DNA from 3 places in the Lysinibacillus sp. FSL M8-0337 genome. Region 3 is predicted to be linked to each of the others. Evidence: riboswitches for the same ligand, from Rfam matches in the RefSeq annotation. Region 3 holds a riboswitch; each other region holds the start of a gene.
What was found. A riboswitch is a leader RNA that binds a small molecule or an ion and turns the genes downstream of it on or off. The one in region 3 is predicted to bind lysine.
Positions count from the first base shown of each region.

Region 1: it holds a riboswitch for lysine, as region 3 does, so the genes downstream of both, MKY08_RS10920 (transporter substrate-binding domain-containing protein) here and MKY08_RS15945 (aspartate kinase) in region 3, are expected to answer to the same signal.
Region 2: it holds a riboswitch for lysine, as region 3 does, so the genes downstream of both, MKY08_RS01120 (amino acid permease) here and MKY08_RS15945 (aspartate kinase) in region 3, are expected to answer to the same signal.

Region 1 is NZ_CP151996.1:2,298,207-2,303,765, forward strand. It holds gene MKY08_RS10910 (amino acid ABC transporter ATP-binding protein) at 1-83, opposite strand, end outside; gene MKY08_RS10915 (amino acid ABC transporter permease) at 97-822, opposite strand; gene MKY08_RS10920 (transporter substrate-binding domain-containing protein) at 1,138-1,992, opposite strand; lysine riboswitch at 2,112-2,297, opposite strand; gene odhB (2-oxoglutarate dehydrogenase complex dihydrolipoyllysine-residue succinyltransferase) at 2,687-3,919, opposite strand; gene MKY08_RS10930 (2-oxoglutarate dehydrogenase E1 component) at 4,011-5,559, opposite strand, start outside.
Region 2 is NZ_CP151996.1:228,137-233,695, forward strand. It holds gene MKY08_RS01110 (nitric oxide synthase oxygenase) at 1-750, shown strand, start outside; gene MKY08_RS01115 (MFS transporter) at 793-1,998, opposite strand; lysine riboswitch at 2,177-2,352, shown strand; gene MKY08_RS01120 (amino acid permease) at 2,436-3,899, shown strand; gene MKY08_RS01125 (Nramp family divalent metal transporter) at 4,056-5,321, opposite strand.
Region 3 is NZ_CP151996.1:3,289,035-3,294,593, forward strand. It holds gene sdhA (succinate dehydrogenase flavoprotein subunit) at 1-286, opposite strand, end outside; gene MKY08_RS15935 (succinate dehydrogenase cytochrome b558 subunit) at 354-962, opposite strand; gene MKY08_RS15940 (YslB family protein) at 1,235-1,669, shown strand; gene MKY08_RS15945 (aspartate kinase) at 1,771-3,000, opposite strand; lysine riboswitch at 3,104-3,281, opposite strand; gene uvrC (excinuclease ABC subunit UvrC) at 3,419-5,209, opposite strand; gene trxA (thioredoxin) at 5,366-5,559, opposite strand, start outside.

The DNA of each region.
Region 1 (5,559 bases), 990 kb from region 3:
TTTTCTACTTTAAAATTCACATCTTTCAACACTTGGTTACGTCCAAATGATTTACTTAAATGCTCTATTTGAATGATTGCCATTTGTTCGTCCCCCTTAGTCAATTTCCTTTAATTCTTTTTGATAAGCATCCGGTCCATCAAGGCGTTTTTCAACGTATAATAAAATTCTTGATGCCGTAAATGTCATGATAAAGTACAGCACACATGCCACAAAGAATGATTCGAAATAGCGGAAGTTATTACCTGATATTGATTTCGTTTGGAAAAATAGTTCTGTTACGCCAATCACACTTAAAACGGCCGTATCTTTAATATTCATAATTAATTGGTTGCCTGTTGCAGGTAAAATATTACGCGCAACTTGTGGTAATACGACATACATCATTATTTGCACATGACCCATCCCAATGGCAGAAGCAGCTTCGTACTGTCCTTTATCAATGGAAACAATCCCTCCGCGAACAATTTCTGCCATATAAGCACCTGTATTAAGCGAAACGACTAAAATACCTGCCGTAATAAAGTGCATATCAATACCAAAAGCAATATCTAGTCCGTAAAATACTACCATTGCTTGTACAATCATTGGTGTACCACGGAAAAATTCTACATAGCATGTCAGTATAAAATTAAAACATTTTAATACATAATATTTTATACCTTTTTTACGTACTGGAATGGTATGCATAATCCCAATAAAAAATCCGATAAATGCACCAATGACTGTACTGATAATTGAAATAAGTAATGTATAATACGCACCTCGTAAAAACATTTGCCAGTTGTTTTCTATAATAGAAATGATCCAATCTAAACTCATGATGTTCCTCCTAACAACGCGTTGTTGCTTGATATCAAATATGCCTTAGCGAAATCATCTCTTCATTTGAATGATGTTGCTTTATTCAAATTATGTGAAATACACCATAGACATGAACATTTATCAGAAGGTGCCACCCTTCTATATAAACGAAAATAATTGAGGCTACCCCATATATGCTCCAAGCATACTATTGCCTTTGATGATAGCTGACCTTTGTCGCATTACGTAAGATTCAAACTTCTAAATCAAAAAATAGTATACTAGAAGTACTTCCAGTATACTATTTTCCATTTTGGCGCAACCCCAACTAAATTACTGTGCTGCTGGTTGTTGAAGAATTGCTTCTTCCATAATTTTTTGGCGATCATCTTCTGAAATACCTTTTAGGATTTCATTGATTTTATCTAGACTTGCATCACCTTTACGTAAACCAACTGCAATGGAAGTATTTGAAATATCTGTATCAAAGCCTTCTTCGAATGATACAAATGTAAATTTGTCATTCGCTGCTGCAGCAGAAATACCTTCTGGACGCTCTGCTACATAACCATCAATTTTGCCTGCTTCTAAAGCGACACGCATTGCAGAGAAGTTCTCCATTGCTGTTTGTTTTTCTACGCCCTTAATTTGATCGATTACATTGTAGTTAGACGTATTTAACTGTGAAGTCACTTTTGCACCTGAAAAATCTTGAATAGATTTTGCATCTTCATATTTACTACCTTTTTTAATTACCATGACGAAATCAGAAGTATAGTAGTTTTCTGTAAAATCAATTGTTTGTTTACGTTCTTCAGTTGGAGACATTCCGGCTACAATCGCATCAATTTTTTTGGATTGTAGAGCTGGAACTAAACCATCCCATTCCATTTTGACAATAACTAATTCTTTTCCTAAACCTTCAGCAATCTTTTTCGCCATTTGTACATCATAGCCGCCTGCATATTCTGCATTATCAGCAATTTTTACTGCACCATTTGCATCATCTTGCTGTGTCCAGTTAAATGGAGGATAACCTGCTTCCATACCTATACGGAATTCTCCACCTGCTTCTTCTTTCGCCGCATCGCCTGATGCTTTGTCTTCTGATTTGTCTCCAGCACCACAAGCTGCTAACAAAATCGCTGTCATTGCCGTTAACATAAATAGCAACCATTTTCTTTTCATCTAAAACTCCCCTTTTCTGTAAAAAAAATAAAGCAACTGTACAAAAAAAGACCTAAGTTTTGAACTTAGGTCTTACCTTTTATTGACAGTTGCCCAAATCCTCACTATAATTTCCATAATTCTGAGATAGCACAACCTAGTAAACTGGAATTAGATTTACTAGGACAGTCCTGCACTTATTCACTGCAGACCCAGCATAAAAGTACGAGCTCCTTTTATACTTCGGCGATATTTCCTTCTCCATTACGTCTTCGCTTGCTTTAACTCAGCAATGGACTAATAAATACCGCGCCTCTACCTCACATAATTAACAGTGAGGTTTGTTTATTTAATTGATATTTAGATATTACTATAAACCTAGTCTATTCGTCAAGATAGTTTTATCATTTTTCTGACTAATGACAAAATTAGGTTATTATCCTTCTAAAATCCATAAATTACATCTAAGAAAGTAGAAATATTGTAATTATTATTTTATATTTTTTCATAAATAATTATTATGTTCAACACCGCTGACCATACAAAAGATTCAGTATCTTTCTACATTTAAAGGCCTTTAGACTAACTTAATAATACAAAATTCAGACTATTTCTTTATAACCTTACCTAATTCCTACGATTCCTGCCTTTACATGGACAACAAAAAGCCCTGCAAACCGTTAAGTTTGCAGGGCTTTAATACATTTTTTTCGTATTAAGAATTTAGTAATAAATCTTCTGGATTTTCAAGTAATTCTTTAACTGTTTTAAGGAAGCCTACAGAATCTTTACCATCGATAATACGGTGGTCATAAGATAGTGCTAAGTACATCATAGGACGAATTTCTACTTCACCGTTCACTTCTACTGGACGTTTTTTAATTGAGTGCATTCCTAAAATAGCAGCTTGCGTACCGTTCATAATAGGTGTTGACATTAATGAACCGAATACACCACCATTTGTAATCGTGAATGAACCACCTTGAAGATCAGCGATACCTAATTTTTTATCGCGAGCTTTTTTAGCTAAATCTGCAATTGAATCTTCAATTTCAGCAAAGTTTTTACGATCAGCATCGCGAACAACTGGTACTACTAAACCTTCTTCAGTTGATACAGCTACACCAATATCAAAGAAGTTATTTAAGTGAATTTCATCGCCAACGATTTGAGCATTCACATATGGGTATTTTTTAAGAGCAGCCACTACTGCTTTAGTGAAGAATGACATGAAACCAAGCTTAGAGCCAGTTGACTCAAAGAATTGTTCTTTTTTACGTGAACGTAATGCCATTACGTTTGTCATATCTACTTCATTGAATGTTGTAAGCATTGCTGTTGATTGCTTCACTTCTAATAGACGTTTAGCAATTGTTTGACGACGACGGCTCATTTTTTCAATTGTTACACGAGATTCGTCAACAGCTACTACTGCTTTTGGTGCTGCTGGCGCTGCTTGTGGTGCTGCCACTGGTGCTGTACCATGAGCTGCAACATCTTGTACACGTACACGGCCTTGTGGATCTACTGGAGATACAGCTGCAAGGTCAATACCTTTTTCACGAGCCAGTTTACGTGCTGCAGGAGACGCAATAACACGCTCACCTGAAGTTTCTTCTACAACTGGTGCTGGTGTTGGAGCTGCTGCTTGTGGCGCTGCTGGTGTTGGAGCTACTGCAACTGGTGCTGCAGCTGGTGCTGGTGCTGCACCTTCGCCAGCTTCAACAACTGCGATTACTTGACCTACAAGAACAGTATCGCCTTCTTCAGCTAAAATTTGTGTTAATACGCCAGCTTCTTCAGAGATGATTTCAGCGTTTACTTTATCTGTTTCAAGTTCAACGATAAATTCACCTTTTTCAACGCGGTCGCCCACTTTTTTAACCCACTGTGCAATACTACCTTCTGTAATCGATTCTGCTAATTCAGGGACTTTAATTTCAGCCACTTTCATTTCCTCCTTTGATTAACGTGCATAATGCACATAAAAGGGCTACCGCCTTAGGCAAGTAGCCCAGCTTCCAGTAATGTTGATATGTTTATTTAACTTTAACCGTTTCAGCCACTGCTTCTTCAATAACAGCAGACTGAGCTGCTTTATGAGAATCTGCATCGCCTTCTGAAGTTGAGCTCATTGCAGGACGACCTACATAACGAAGCTTTTTACCTTCAGATAGCTCATATAATGTTTCTAATGCGTAATTCCAAGCACCTTGGTTTTTAGGTTCTTCTTGCACCCATGCAATTTCTTTTACATTTGGATACTTAGCAATAATATCAGCTACTTGCGCTGTTGGGAATGGGTAAAGTTGTTCTACACGCACAATGTGTAAGTGATCGAAGCCTTCTCCATCTTTTACGCGGTCTGCTAAATCAATCATTACTTTACCAGTACCTAATACAATACGCTCAACAGAATCCGTTTTTGTACCTAATCCTGGTTGCTCAATTACTTCTTGGAATGAACCATCTGCTAATTGCTCAGCACTTGCTGCTGCTAATGGATGACGAAGTAAAGATTTTGGTGATACAACAACAAGTGGGCGTACACCCTCTGTTTCTAACATTGCTGCTTGACGGCGTAATAAGTGGTAGTAGTTACCTGCATTTGAGCAGTTCGCAACAAACCAGTTATTTTCTGCTGACATTTGTAAATAACGTTCCATACGACTTGATGAGTGTTCAGGACCTTGACCTTCATAACCATGTGGTAAAAGGATGACAAAGCCTGATTTTTGACCCCATTTAGAACGCGCACCTGAAATGAAGTTATCAAACATTACCTGTGCCATATTTGCAAAGTCACCAAATTGTGCTTCCCAAACAGATAAAACATTGCCTTTTTCTAGATTGTAACCGTATTCAAAGCCTACAACTCCAGCTTCAGTTAATGGAGAGTTGTGAACTGTAAATGAAGCATTTGCACCTGAAATATGGTGAAGTGGTGTAAATACATTGCCGTTATTTTTGTCATGTAACACTAAATGGCGTTGTGAGAATGTTCCACGTTGCGCATCTTGACCAGTAAAACGAACAGGTGTACCGTCTTGAATAATTGTGGCATATGCTAATGTTTCAGCATGACCCCAGTCAATTTTAGCAGAAGTAAATGCATCGCGACGTTTTTCTAAAATTTTACCTAGTTTCTTTTGTGGCTCGAAGTTTTGTTCAAACACTAAAAGTTCTTCGTTAATTGTTTGTAAACGTTCAGCACCTACTGCTGTATCAATTTGTGGGAATTCAATTTTTAATTCTTCTGGCATCTCTAACTGTGTATGTTCATCTTTAGCTGCCATTTCTTTTACGTGATCGTAAGCCACTTGCATTTCAGCATAAATTGCAGAATCAAGTGCTGCTACTTCATCGGCAGTAACTAGGCCTTCTGACACTAATTGCGCACCATACAATGTACGAATTGTATCATGTTTTGCAACAAGTTTATATGTTTCTGGGTTTGTTACAGTTGGGTCATCTGTTTCATTATGACCATGTCGACGGTAACCAATTAAGTCAACAATAATATCTTTACCAAATTTTTGGCGATAGTGAGCCGCAAAACGACCTACTTGTGCTACAGCTTCTGGGCTA
Region 2 (5,559 bases), 1.5 Mb from region 3:
CCGACTATAACGGTATTTGCCTCTGATAGAGTAAAAATATGGAATCATCAGCTTATACGTTATGCAGGTTATGAAACAGAAGCAGGGATTATTGGTGATCCCCATTCGGTGGCATTTACTAAAGTGTGTGAATCACTTGGTTGGCAGGGAGCAAGAACACCATTTGATGTGCTACCACTTGTGATCCAAGTAGATGGCCGTAAACCGCAATGGTTTCCAATCCCGAGTGGTGATGTATTAGAGGTTGCGATTCGTCACCCTGAACATCCTAAGGTAGGAGAACTAGGAATGAAGTGGTATGCGGTGCCAATTATATCGAGCATGCGCTTTCAAATGGCGGGTATTGACTTTCAGGCAGCCCCCTTTAATGGCTGGTATATGGGGACAGAAATTGGAGCACGGAATTTAGCTGATCATGACCGTTATGATATGTTACCGAAGATAGCAGAAATTTTTAATCTTGATACAACAAAGCAAGCATCTCTTTGGCGTGATCGTGCGCTAGTAGAATTAAATATTGCTGTTCTTCATTCCTTTAAAGAAGATGGCGTAAGTATTGTTGATCATCATACCGCAGCACAGCAATTTAAGCTATTTGAAGAAGCAGAGCACAAGGCAGGGCGCGATTTAACAGGCAACTGGACTTGGTTGATTCCACCATTATCGCCTGCAACGACACATATTTTCCATAAGCCGTATGTAAATGTCTATCATACACCTAATTATTTTTACCAAAAACCCCCATACTAATGATAAAGAGGCAGCTCATTGTAGAAAATGAACTGCCTCTTATTAATTGATATATTCATTTTTAGAAGCTCTAAATGAACAGAAGAAGAGTAGAGCTGTAACGGCAACAAATAGCCACCCAGCGATATTCCAGCCGCCAAATAAATCATGTAAATAGCCAAATAAAATTGGACCGACTGCGGCTAATAAATAACCTAAGGATTGTGCAAAGCCAGATAAATCTGCCGCCTCAAAAGCCGTACGTGTACGTAATGTAAAGAACATCATGGCAAGTGCAAATGAAGCCCCACCTGCTAAGCCAAGCAATATCATCCACAACACAGCAAAACTAGTCCATTCCATCACAACGCCTGTAAAACCAATGATATAAAATGCTGTAAACATTAAAACGAGTGGTCGCTGGGATGTCATTTTGCTAGCGATTATAGGCACAACTAATGCCATGGGCACTTGTGAGATTTGCATGATGGAAAACATCCAACCCGCACGATCCGCGGCTACGCCTTGTGCAATATAAATTTCAGGAATCCAAGCTGCGGTAGTATAAAATAATAACGATTGTAGTCCCATTGCCCCGGTAACTGCCCAAGTAACTGGTGATTTCCACAACGGTATACGCGCTTTTGTAGAGATTACAGTTGATTCGGGCTTATTAAATTTTAATTGGGGTAGCCAAATCACAATTGTTAATATGACTAGCGCTAAAGCAATAGCAAGTGCACCTTGCCAGCCCAGCACTGCATTGGCTATAGGGTAGCTAATACCAGCCCCGATCCCTGCTGTTAAATTCATAGACATTGTAAAAAACGCCATTAGTAAACCAACATGGTATGGAAATTTTAATTTTAGTAGACCTGGAATAAGGACGTTACCGAATGAAATGGCGACACCGATAATCATTGTACCAAATACGAGTAATCCCGTTGTTCCAAGTGAACGTAGGACAATGCCTCCAGCTAATAAAATGGTTGATAAAAATAGTGTTAATTCAAGACCGAGTTTTCTTGCAACGATGGGTGCAAAAGGGGATACAATTGCGAATGCAAGTAATGGGATTGTTGTAAGAAAGCCTGCAAGTACATTGGATATACCAAGATCTTCACGTATAAAGGATATAATTGGCCCTACAACTGTTAAGGGCATACGTAATGTGGATGCAAGGAAAATTACACCGATGACTAACAGTAGGGTTGTTCCCTTCCAGTTAATCTTTTTGCTAGGATAAGTAGATTGTTCGTTCGTTGTCAAAACTAGTACCTCCCTGATAGAACAATTATAATTCGAACCACTATAACACTTTATCACACTATTAAAAATAGTAGAAAATTCATAAAATACGGAACATTAATCGTTTTATTGAAATGTCTATGGTCGTATGTTAAACTAAGACACATCATAAATTTAATAATTATATGCCTCATGTTTGTATTGAGGTAGAGGTCGCGGTATTTATGAGTACGCTAATGGAAATGACAAGCATTAAAGATGTTAGCTGAAAGGAAATATCGCCGAAGTGTGAGGGGACTTGAAAACCTCATGCTGGGGCTGTCTCCGAAAGGAACAGAACTGTCACGTTGGACAACGTGTTGCGCTATCATTTTGAAGAAACAGAGGATTTACTTAGCCATCACAACGTTCGTGTGATGGCATTTTTTTGCCTCTTATAAAAGGAAGGAAGCTTTAACGTGAGTGAGATAAAAGTTAATCAGCTCGGCCATAAAGCACCGAAGCTGAAAAAAGAATTAAAAAGTCGTCATATTACGATGATTTCATTAGGCGGTACTATTGGGACTGGGCTATTTTTAGCAAGTGGTGGCGCTATTGCACAGGCTGGACCAGGTGGTGCACTACTTGCTTACGCATTAATCGGTATAATGGTGTACTTTTTAATGACTAGCTTGGGCGAAATGGCAGCTTATATGCCGTCATCGGGTTCATTTAGTACGTATGCAACAAAATTCGTAGATCCTGCTCTTGGCTTTGCCCTTGGTTGGAACTACTGGTATAACTGGGCGATCACAATTGCAGCAGAAATTGCAGCTGTTTCGCTTATTATGAAGTATTGGTTTCCTGATAGCTCCTCTGCATTATGGACAGTAGTATTTATTATGATTGTACTAACATTCAATTTACTATCTGTTAGAAGCTATGGTGAAAGTGAATATTGGTTTGCCATGATAAAAGTGGCGACTGTTATTGTTTTTATTATTGTCAGCCTATTGATGATTTTTGGTATTTTAGGAGGGCAAGCACCGGTTGGTTTCACGAATTTCTTTATAAGTGATGGTCCATTCCATGGTGGCTTCCTTGCAACATTCGGTATATTTTTAGCAGCTGGTTTCTCGTTCCAAGGAACAGAGTTATTAGGTATTACTGCTGGCGAAACGGATGACCCTGGAAAGAACATTCCAAAGGCTGTAAAATCCGTCTTCTGGCGTATTATTTTATTTTACATTTTAGCGATTGCGGCGATTGGGATGTTGATTCCATTTACGGATGCGCGCTTATTATCTGAAGATATTGCGGTATCTCCATTTACATTAGTATTCGATCGCTTAGGCATTGCTTTTGCTGCCTCATTAATGAATGCTATTATTTTAACTGCAATGTTGTCTGCAGGTAACTCTGGTTTATATGCATCATCACGTATGTTATGGCAATTAGCGGTAGATGGACATGCACCTAAAATTTTCACAAAATTAAGCCGTCGCGGCATTCCAATTTATGCATTACTGCTTACATTGGCAGTAGGCTGTCTAGCATTTTTAGCATCATTTTTTGGTGATGGCGTTGTCTATATGTGGCTTCTAAACGCTTCTGGGATGTCAGGCTTCATTGCATGGCTTGGTATTGCCTTTAGTCATTATCGCTTCCGCCGAGCGTTTGAAGCACAAGGGTTGGATTCAAAATTACTACCATATAAAGCAAAGCTATATCCATTTGGTCCGCTCTTTGCTTTCACCGTATGTATGATTGTAGTCATTGGTCAAAACTATACAGCATTCACTGGTGATTCAATTGACTGGTATGGCGTTCTTGTTTCATATATTGGTATCCCACTCTTTGTTATATTGTGGCTAGGCTATAAAATAAAACATAAAACAAAAATGATTCCACTACAAAAATGTGATTTAAAAGTGGAAAAATAATAATGAGAACTGTCCTAAATGTTAGGGCAGTTTTTATTTTTGTTGAACGCATCTGTCAGCCAATGAACCCCGCAGGAACGGATAATTGTCATAGTAAAAAGTGTTAAAGTGACGCAGTCACTTTAACACTTTTTCGTTTAGTTCAGCCTTATTTTATTAAGCAAATAGCGTTTCCCATAATAGGTAGATATTTAACGCTACGACGATGACAACGACACACCAGCCAAGAATTGTTGTGATACGGTGATTGACGAGGCTACCCATAATGTCCTTTTTACTTGTGAACATCACAAGCGGGATAAGCGCAAAGGCAATACCGAATGACAGGATTACTTGGCTTAACACAAGCGCATAGGTTGCATTGACGCCAGATGCAATAATGACCAGTGGTGGAATCATTGTAATGGCTCTGCGCAAATAGAGAGGAATTCTACGCTGGATAAAGCCCTGCATAACAACATCTCCTGCTAATGTACCGACAGAAGAGCTTGCAAGCCCTGCAATAAGAAGACCAAGACCGAAAGAAACGGCTGCCATAGGGCCAAGTGCATCTCGTAATCCATTATAGGCAATGTCTAAATCCTCAACTACTAATCCTTGCGTATGGAACACCGCTGCTGCAATAATCAGCATGCTCATATTAATCGCCCCAGCAATAATCATTGCAATTACAATATCGATAAACTCGAAACGGAAAATACGTCGCTTTTCATTGTCATTACGACCAATAACGCGATTTTGCGTTAAGGAAGAATGTAAATAGATTGCATGCGGCATAACAGTAGCTCCTAAAATACCTGTTGCAAGTAATAGGGAATCGACTCCATCGAAATGTGGTGTCAGCATTCCGAGTGTTACTTCACCCCAATTAGGTTGAGCTAAAAATGTCTGGAACGCAAATGCGAGTACTACAATTAGCACCATACCAGAAATACCAGCTTCAAAAGCTCTAAAACCTCTGCGTTGTAGCTCTAAAATGGCGAATGAGCCGATTGCCGTAATTAGTGCCGCTGGTAGCATTGGGATGTTAAATAATAAATATAGACCGAGGGCAGCACCGATAAACTCTGCAAGATCAGTTGCGATAATTACAAGTTCAGCCTGTATCCATAAAAATATAGAAGTTTTTTTAGAAAAGTTCTCTCTTGCTATTTCCGGCAAATTCTTTCCTGTTGCAATGCCAAGTTTTGCTGATAAAGATTGGATTAGTACAGCCATTAAATTAGAAAAGGCAATAACCCAAAGAAGTAAATAACCGTACTGCGAGCCAGCCGTAATATTTGTGGCAAAGTTGCCGGGATCGATATAGGCAACCGCTGCAATAAATGCCGGACCTAGAAAGGGTAAAATACGTTGCCAGCCTTTTATGTCGCCATCTAAAACAGCTTCGGCTGCCGACTTCTTAATCGGTTTATAGGCCATGTTGTTCCCTCGTTTCAAAAAGTATCGTTAGTGAAATAAAGTTTCCTATAGGAAAATAATGATACTACTATTCTATAGCTAGAACTGAAAAATGTGAAGAAGTTTGCTCAATTTTTTTATCATTGCCAAAAAACAAAGGGAAATCACTGCTGAAGTGAGTTAAATCGCGAATAAAACCATGGAAATCAGCAAAAATAATCCGAAACTGTTACCAGTAATGGGCTTCTACATATAAGGA
Region 3 (5,559 bases):
TTAAGTGAATAATACCAGGGGCAGCATCACACATACCTTTAACTGGTGGTTGGTTCGCTAAGAAATCCCCACCATATACTGTATCATCAAAGTGAATCCAAGGAGAATCCCCTTCACCTTTTGTATTTACGGCACCATTAATTCCGCCTTGCGCACATACAGAGTGTGAGCGTTTTACAGGAACTAATGAGAATAAATCAACTTCAGTACCAACTTCAGCTGCTTTAATCGTTGCCATCAGACCAGCTAAACCGCCGCCGACAACAATTATTTTGCTTTTCGCCATGATTATTTCTCACTCCTCTTAAAAAATTGCAATGATTGCATGTACTCTTATAGTAGCTTCTATTGAATTATACGAAAGCTAAAATAGCAGCCACACCAACTACACTTAGAATTACGAAAAGAACGTTTGTTACATAAGTAGCAATCTTTTGAGACTGTGGTGATTGTGTAATACCCCAGCTTACTAAGAATGACCACAAACCATTTGTTAAGTGGAAAGTTGCTGATAAAATACCAACAATGTAGAATCCAAGCATAAATGGATTTGCAACGATATTTGCCATCATGTCGTAATCAACGTGTGTACCAAGCGCTTTTTGAATACGAGTTTGGAAAATATGCCATGCAATGAAAATTACTAAAAATACACCTGTGAAGCGTTGTAATGAGAACATCCAGTTACGGTATGTGCTGAAACGCCCTGTATTTGGTGTAGCTGTGAATGCAATGAACACACCATAAAATGCGTGGAACATTAATGGAATGTAGATGACAATCCACTCAACTAGGATAAGAAATGGAATTTTTTCCATTACTGCGGTAGCATCATTGTAACTTTCTGCTCCGCCTGTTGCTGTAAAGTTAATGAATAGGTGCATCGTTAAAAACAGACCTACTGGAATGATCCCAAGTAGAGAATGTAAGCGACGCCATAAAAACTCTCGATCTTTCGACAAGACTGTTACCCCCCTTAGTACTTAAAATAGCACAACAAAAGAAGTCATCATTTTGTAAATGATACTCCATTGACTGTGTATTTCATCATGGTACAATATTATGACATGTTTATTGTACTCTCAAGAGCTACGAGCGTCAAGGTAACATAGAGTTTTTGCTAGACCTTATTAAAGAAGTAATCTAGTACATAACGTGTCGTTTCTTCTCGAAAAATCTATCATTACTTTATTGGTGCTAAATTATAAGAAAATTCTAAGAAAGAAGGATTTCTATGTTAAATAATCCATCTAATACTATCTCATCATTTGGATATGAGTTAATTCGTGATCATGTCCTATCTTCAATACTCGGTAAACATGAGGATGACGTACTATATTGGGCTGGCAAGGAGCTTGCGCGGAAGTTTCCTTGTAAAAGTCAAGATGAACTTATCGCATTTTTCGCAGATGCGTGCTGGGGTACTCTAGTATTGACAAAGGAGTCTAAAGATGGACGTATTTTCCATTTAGTGAATGAACCAACCCTTTTACAAATTCAAAATCGTAGCTTTAGACTTGAAGCAGGCTTTATTGCTGAACAAATTCAGCAAGTAAAAGGTTACTTGACTGAATGTTATGATGAGAAGCGTGAAAAACAACAGCTTGTCACGTTTACAATCAAATGGGATGTTAAAGAACGCATTATGAATACAATAACAAATGAATAAAAGTCTAAAGGATTTTTTTGGTAGAAAAGCAAACCTTATGCGTGTAGACAAAAGGCAACAAGATGTTACTCTTGATGCCTTTTATCATTTTTATATAGTAGTTACTGTTTGTGAATCTCTTCTTCTAAATTAAACTCCTCGTGTAATGCATTGGCAGCACGAATCATTTCGTCTTGCGGTACAACAACAGAGACTTTAATTTCCGACGTACTCACCATTTTTACTGGAATATCCTCTCGACGTAAGCGATCAAACATTCTGGCAGCTACTCCAGGATTCGATGCCATCCCAGATCCAATAATCGAAACTTTCGCTAAGCCAATCTCAAAATCAGCAAAGCTAAAACCAAGCGACAATTTACTATTTTCTAACACACGTAAAGCTTCAGCGAATTCCTCTTTTAAAATGGTAAAGGATACAGATGGTTTCACACCTTCAATAATAGCTTGAACAATAATATCAACATTAATGCGGTTTTCTGCCAGTATCGCAAACATATCTGCTAACGAAGCAGTAGAATATGTATCATAGCCAATTGTTAGACGAATAATATCTGCTTCGAAAGCAACACCACGTACAATTAAATTTTTCTCCATTTCAACTTCCTCCTTCAATAAAGTACCGACTGTATCCACTACACTTGAACGAATAATCACCGGTATTTGGAATTTTTTTGCCAACTCCACTGCACGTGGATGTAGAATATGTGACCCTAAATGCGAAAGTTCCAACATTTCATCATAGGAAATCTCCTGTAACTTTCTCGCTTTTTCAATATGACTTGGATCAGCTGTATAGACACCATCGACATTTGTATAAATCTCAACACGCTCCGCATCTAATGCTGCTGCAATGGCTACTGCTGTCGTTTCCGCTCCACCCTTACCAAGTGTTGTAATATTGTTGGCAGCATTTATCCCTTGTTCCCCAGCAACGACAACAATTTGTCCTTGCGTCATATGCCCTTGCATGCGACGAACATCGATTTGATCAATACGTGCATTAAAATGTTTTGCATCTGTCTGCACACCAGCTTGCCAGCCAGTTAATGACACTGCATCATAACCGGCCTCTTGCAAAGCGATTGCAAATAGTGCACTTGATAGTTGTGAGCTCGTCGATAACAGTACATCCATCTCACGTTTAGAGGCATCATCTGATAATGCACGTACCATTTTCGTTAAGTCTTTAGCTGTACGTCCCATCGCTGCTGTCACTACTACTACATCATAGCCACGCTCTTTTTTTGCCATTGCAATTTTAGCGACCTCCTGAATCCGCTCTGTTGAGGCGATTGCAGGTCCACCAAATTTCAATACAATACTTGCCATTTTCATCATTCTCCTTTTTTAGATTCGTTTCTAGAACAGCAAAAAGGCAGCCTTCACATAACGTGAAAGCTGCCTGCAACATGTACAATAAAATAGCTTGCGCATGTGTGATAGCTCTCCGAAACGTCAAGATTCGACAGTCCTACATCTGTTAAATGCAAAACCAGCAAAGTATCGGAACAACGATACTTCACTTCGGCAAGCTCCCCTTTCACACATCATCACTGGATTTGTCCATCCTTCGATGTGCTACTATTGAACCTTGCACCTCTATCATCACTTAAAATAGTGAAATGTAATTTTTTCCTTTTATGAAAATGCTGCGTTATTATGCTTTACTGCACAATCGTTCATACAAGGATCGTTAGAACATAATGGTATTACCATTGCCATGTTCTATTCCAACATTAGCATATGTCTAATCCTTTGACAACGTCTGCTGCTGAAAATAAGTGTAAATAATGTTCGCTAAGTTTGCAGGCATTCCTGCTTCTTGAAGGGCAAGCTCACTCGCCTCACGAATCTTTTTAACTGAGCCAAAATGCTTCAATAGCTGTTGCTTTCGTTTCGGTCCAACACCTTCAATGCCATCGAGTACAGATTGAATAGCATTTTTTTCATGCTGTTGACGTAGGAATGTAATAGCAAAACGGTGCACTTCATCCTGAATACGTTGAAGTAAATAAAAGCCATCACTCGTTCGTTTTAATGCGACAACATCAGGCGGATCTCCGAATAAGAGCTGAGATGTATTATGCTTATCATCTTTTGCTAAACCAGCGATCGGAATAACAAGACCAAGTTCATCTTCCAACACTTCTCGTGCCACTTCCATCTGTCCTTTACCGCCATCTATTAGCACTAAATCGGGCAATGGCAAGCCTTCTTTTAATACCCTCGTGTAACGGCGTCGTATCACTTCCTGCATTGCCCCGTAATCGTCATGTTTTGCGGCTGTTCGTGTTTTGTATTTACGATATTCTTTCTTTGCCGGTTTACCATCAATAAAAACAACCATTGCTGATACTGCATCCGTACCATGCATATGACTATTATCGAATGCTTCAATGCGCAGTGGTGCTGAAATGCCCATTGCTTCGCCTAGTGCTTCGCATGCGCCAATTGTACGTTCTTCTTGTCGTTCAATCAATTGGAATTTAGCTGCCACAGCAATTTCCGCATTTTTCATAGCCAAATCAACTAGCTCTTTCTTTTGCCCTCGCTTGGGTGTCAGTACTTTAACCCCTAATAATTCGGTTAAAATTGCCGCATCAATAGCCTGTGGAATGAAAATTTCTTTCGGTTTAATATGCTCTAGCTTTTCATAAAAGCGTCCGACAAACGTTAAAAATTCTTCCTCCACGTCCTGATAAATTGGGAAAATGGAGACATCCCTTTCAATTAACTTGCCTTGACGAACGAAAAACACTTGCACACACATCCAACCTTTTTCAACTGCATAACCAAAGACATCACGGTTGGTCGTATCACTAGACACGATTTTTTGTTTTTGCATAACCGTCTCAATATGTGCAATTTGATCGCGGAACTCCTTCGCGCGCTCAAATTCTAGTTGCTCTGCAGCAACTAGCATCTTGTCCTCCAGTTCTTTTTTTACTGTCTCAACACCGCCATTTAAGAACTTCGTCATATCTTCAATCATATCGTGATAGATGTGAGCATCAATATCCTTTACACACGGAGCTAAACACTGTCCCATATGATAGTACAAGCAAACCTTGGCTGGTAATTGCACACATTTTCGCAGTGGATATAGTCTATCCAGCAGCTTTTTCGTCTCACTTGCTGCATAAGCATTTGGATAAGGGCCAAAATATTTCGCCTTATCTTTTTTTACTTTACGTGTTGTAATAAGTCGTGGATATTTCTCGTTCGTAATTTTCAAATACGGATACGTTTTATCATCTGTAAGCATGATATTGTATTTAGGATCGTGTAGCTTTATAAGGTTCAACTCTAAAATAAGTGCCTCCAAATTTGATGAAGTCACAATATACTCAAAATCTTCAATTTCGCCAACAAGGCGTTGTGTTTTGCCTTCGTGTGTTCCTGTAAAATAGGAGCGCACTCGATTTTTTAGCACCTTTGCCTTACCTACATAAATAATTGTCCCTTGTCGATCTTTCATCAAATAGCAGCCAGGCTGATCTGGTAAAATATCAAGCTTTCGTTTAATTAAATCATTCATCGCCTACCTGCCCCCCTTTTTTTGATGCTAAATAAAAGCGCCATTTGCGATGCCTAAACGGATATCAAATATCAACATTTAACGGTGCTTCTCTTTTATTATATAACGAAAAAAAGCCGAGCACATCTAAAGATGGCTCAGCTCTTTTTTTACGAATTAAGCATGTTTTGCGATGAAAGCTTCTAATGCTTCTTTTGGTTGGAAACCAACAGTTTTGTCTACTAATTCACCATTTTTGAATAAAAGCAGTGAAGGAATAGACATGATTTGGTATTGTGCAGCAGTACCTTGGTTGTTATCTACGTCAACTTTGACGATTTTAGCAGCACTACCCGCAGCATCCATTTCTT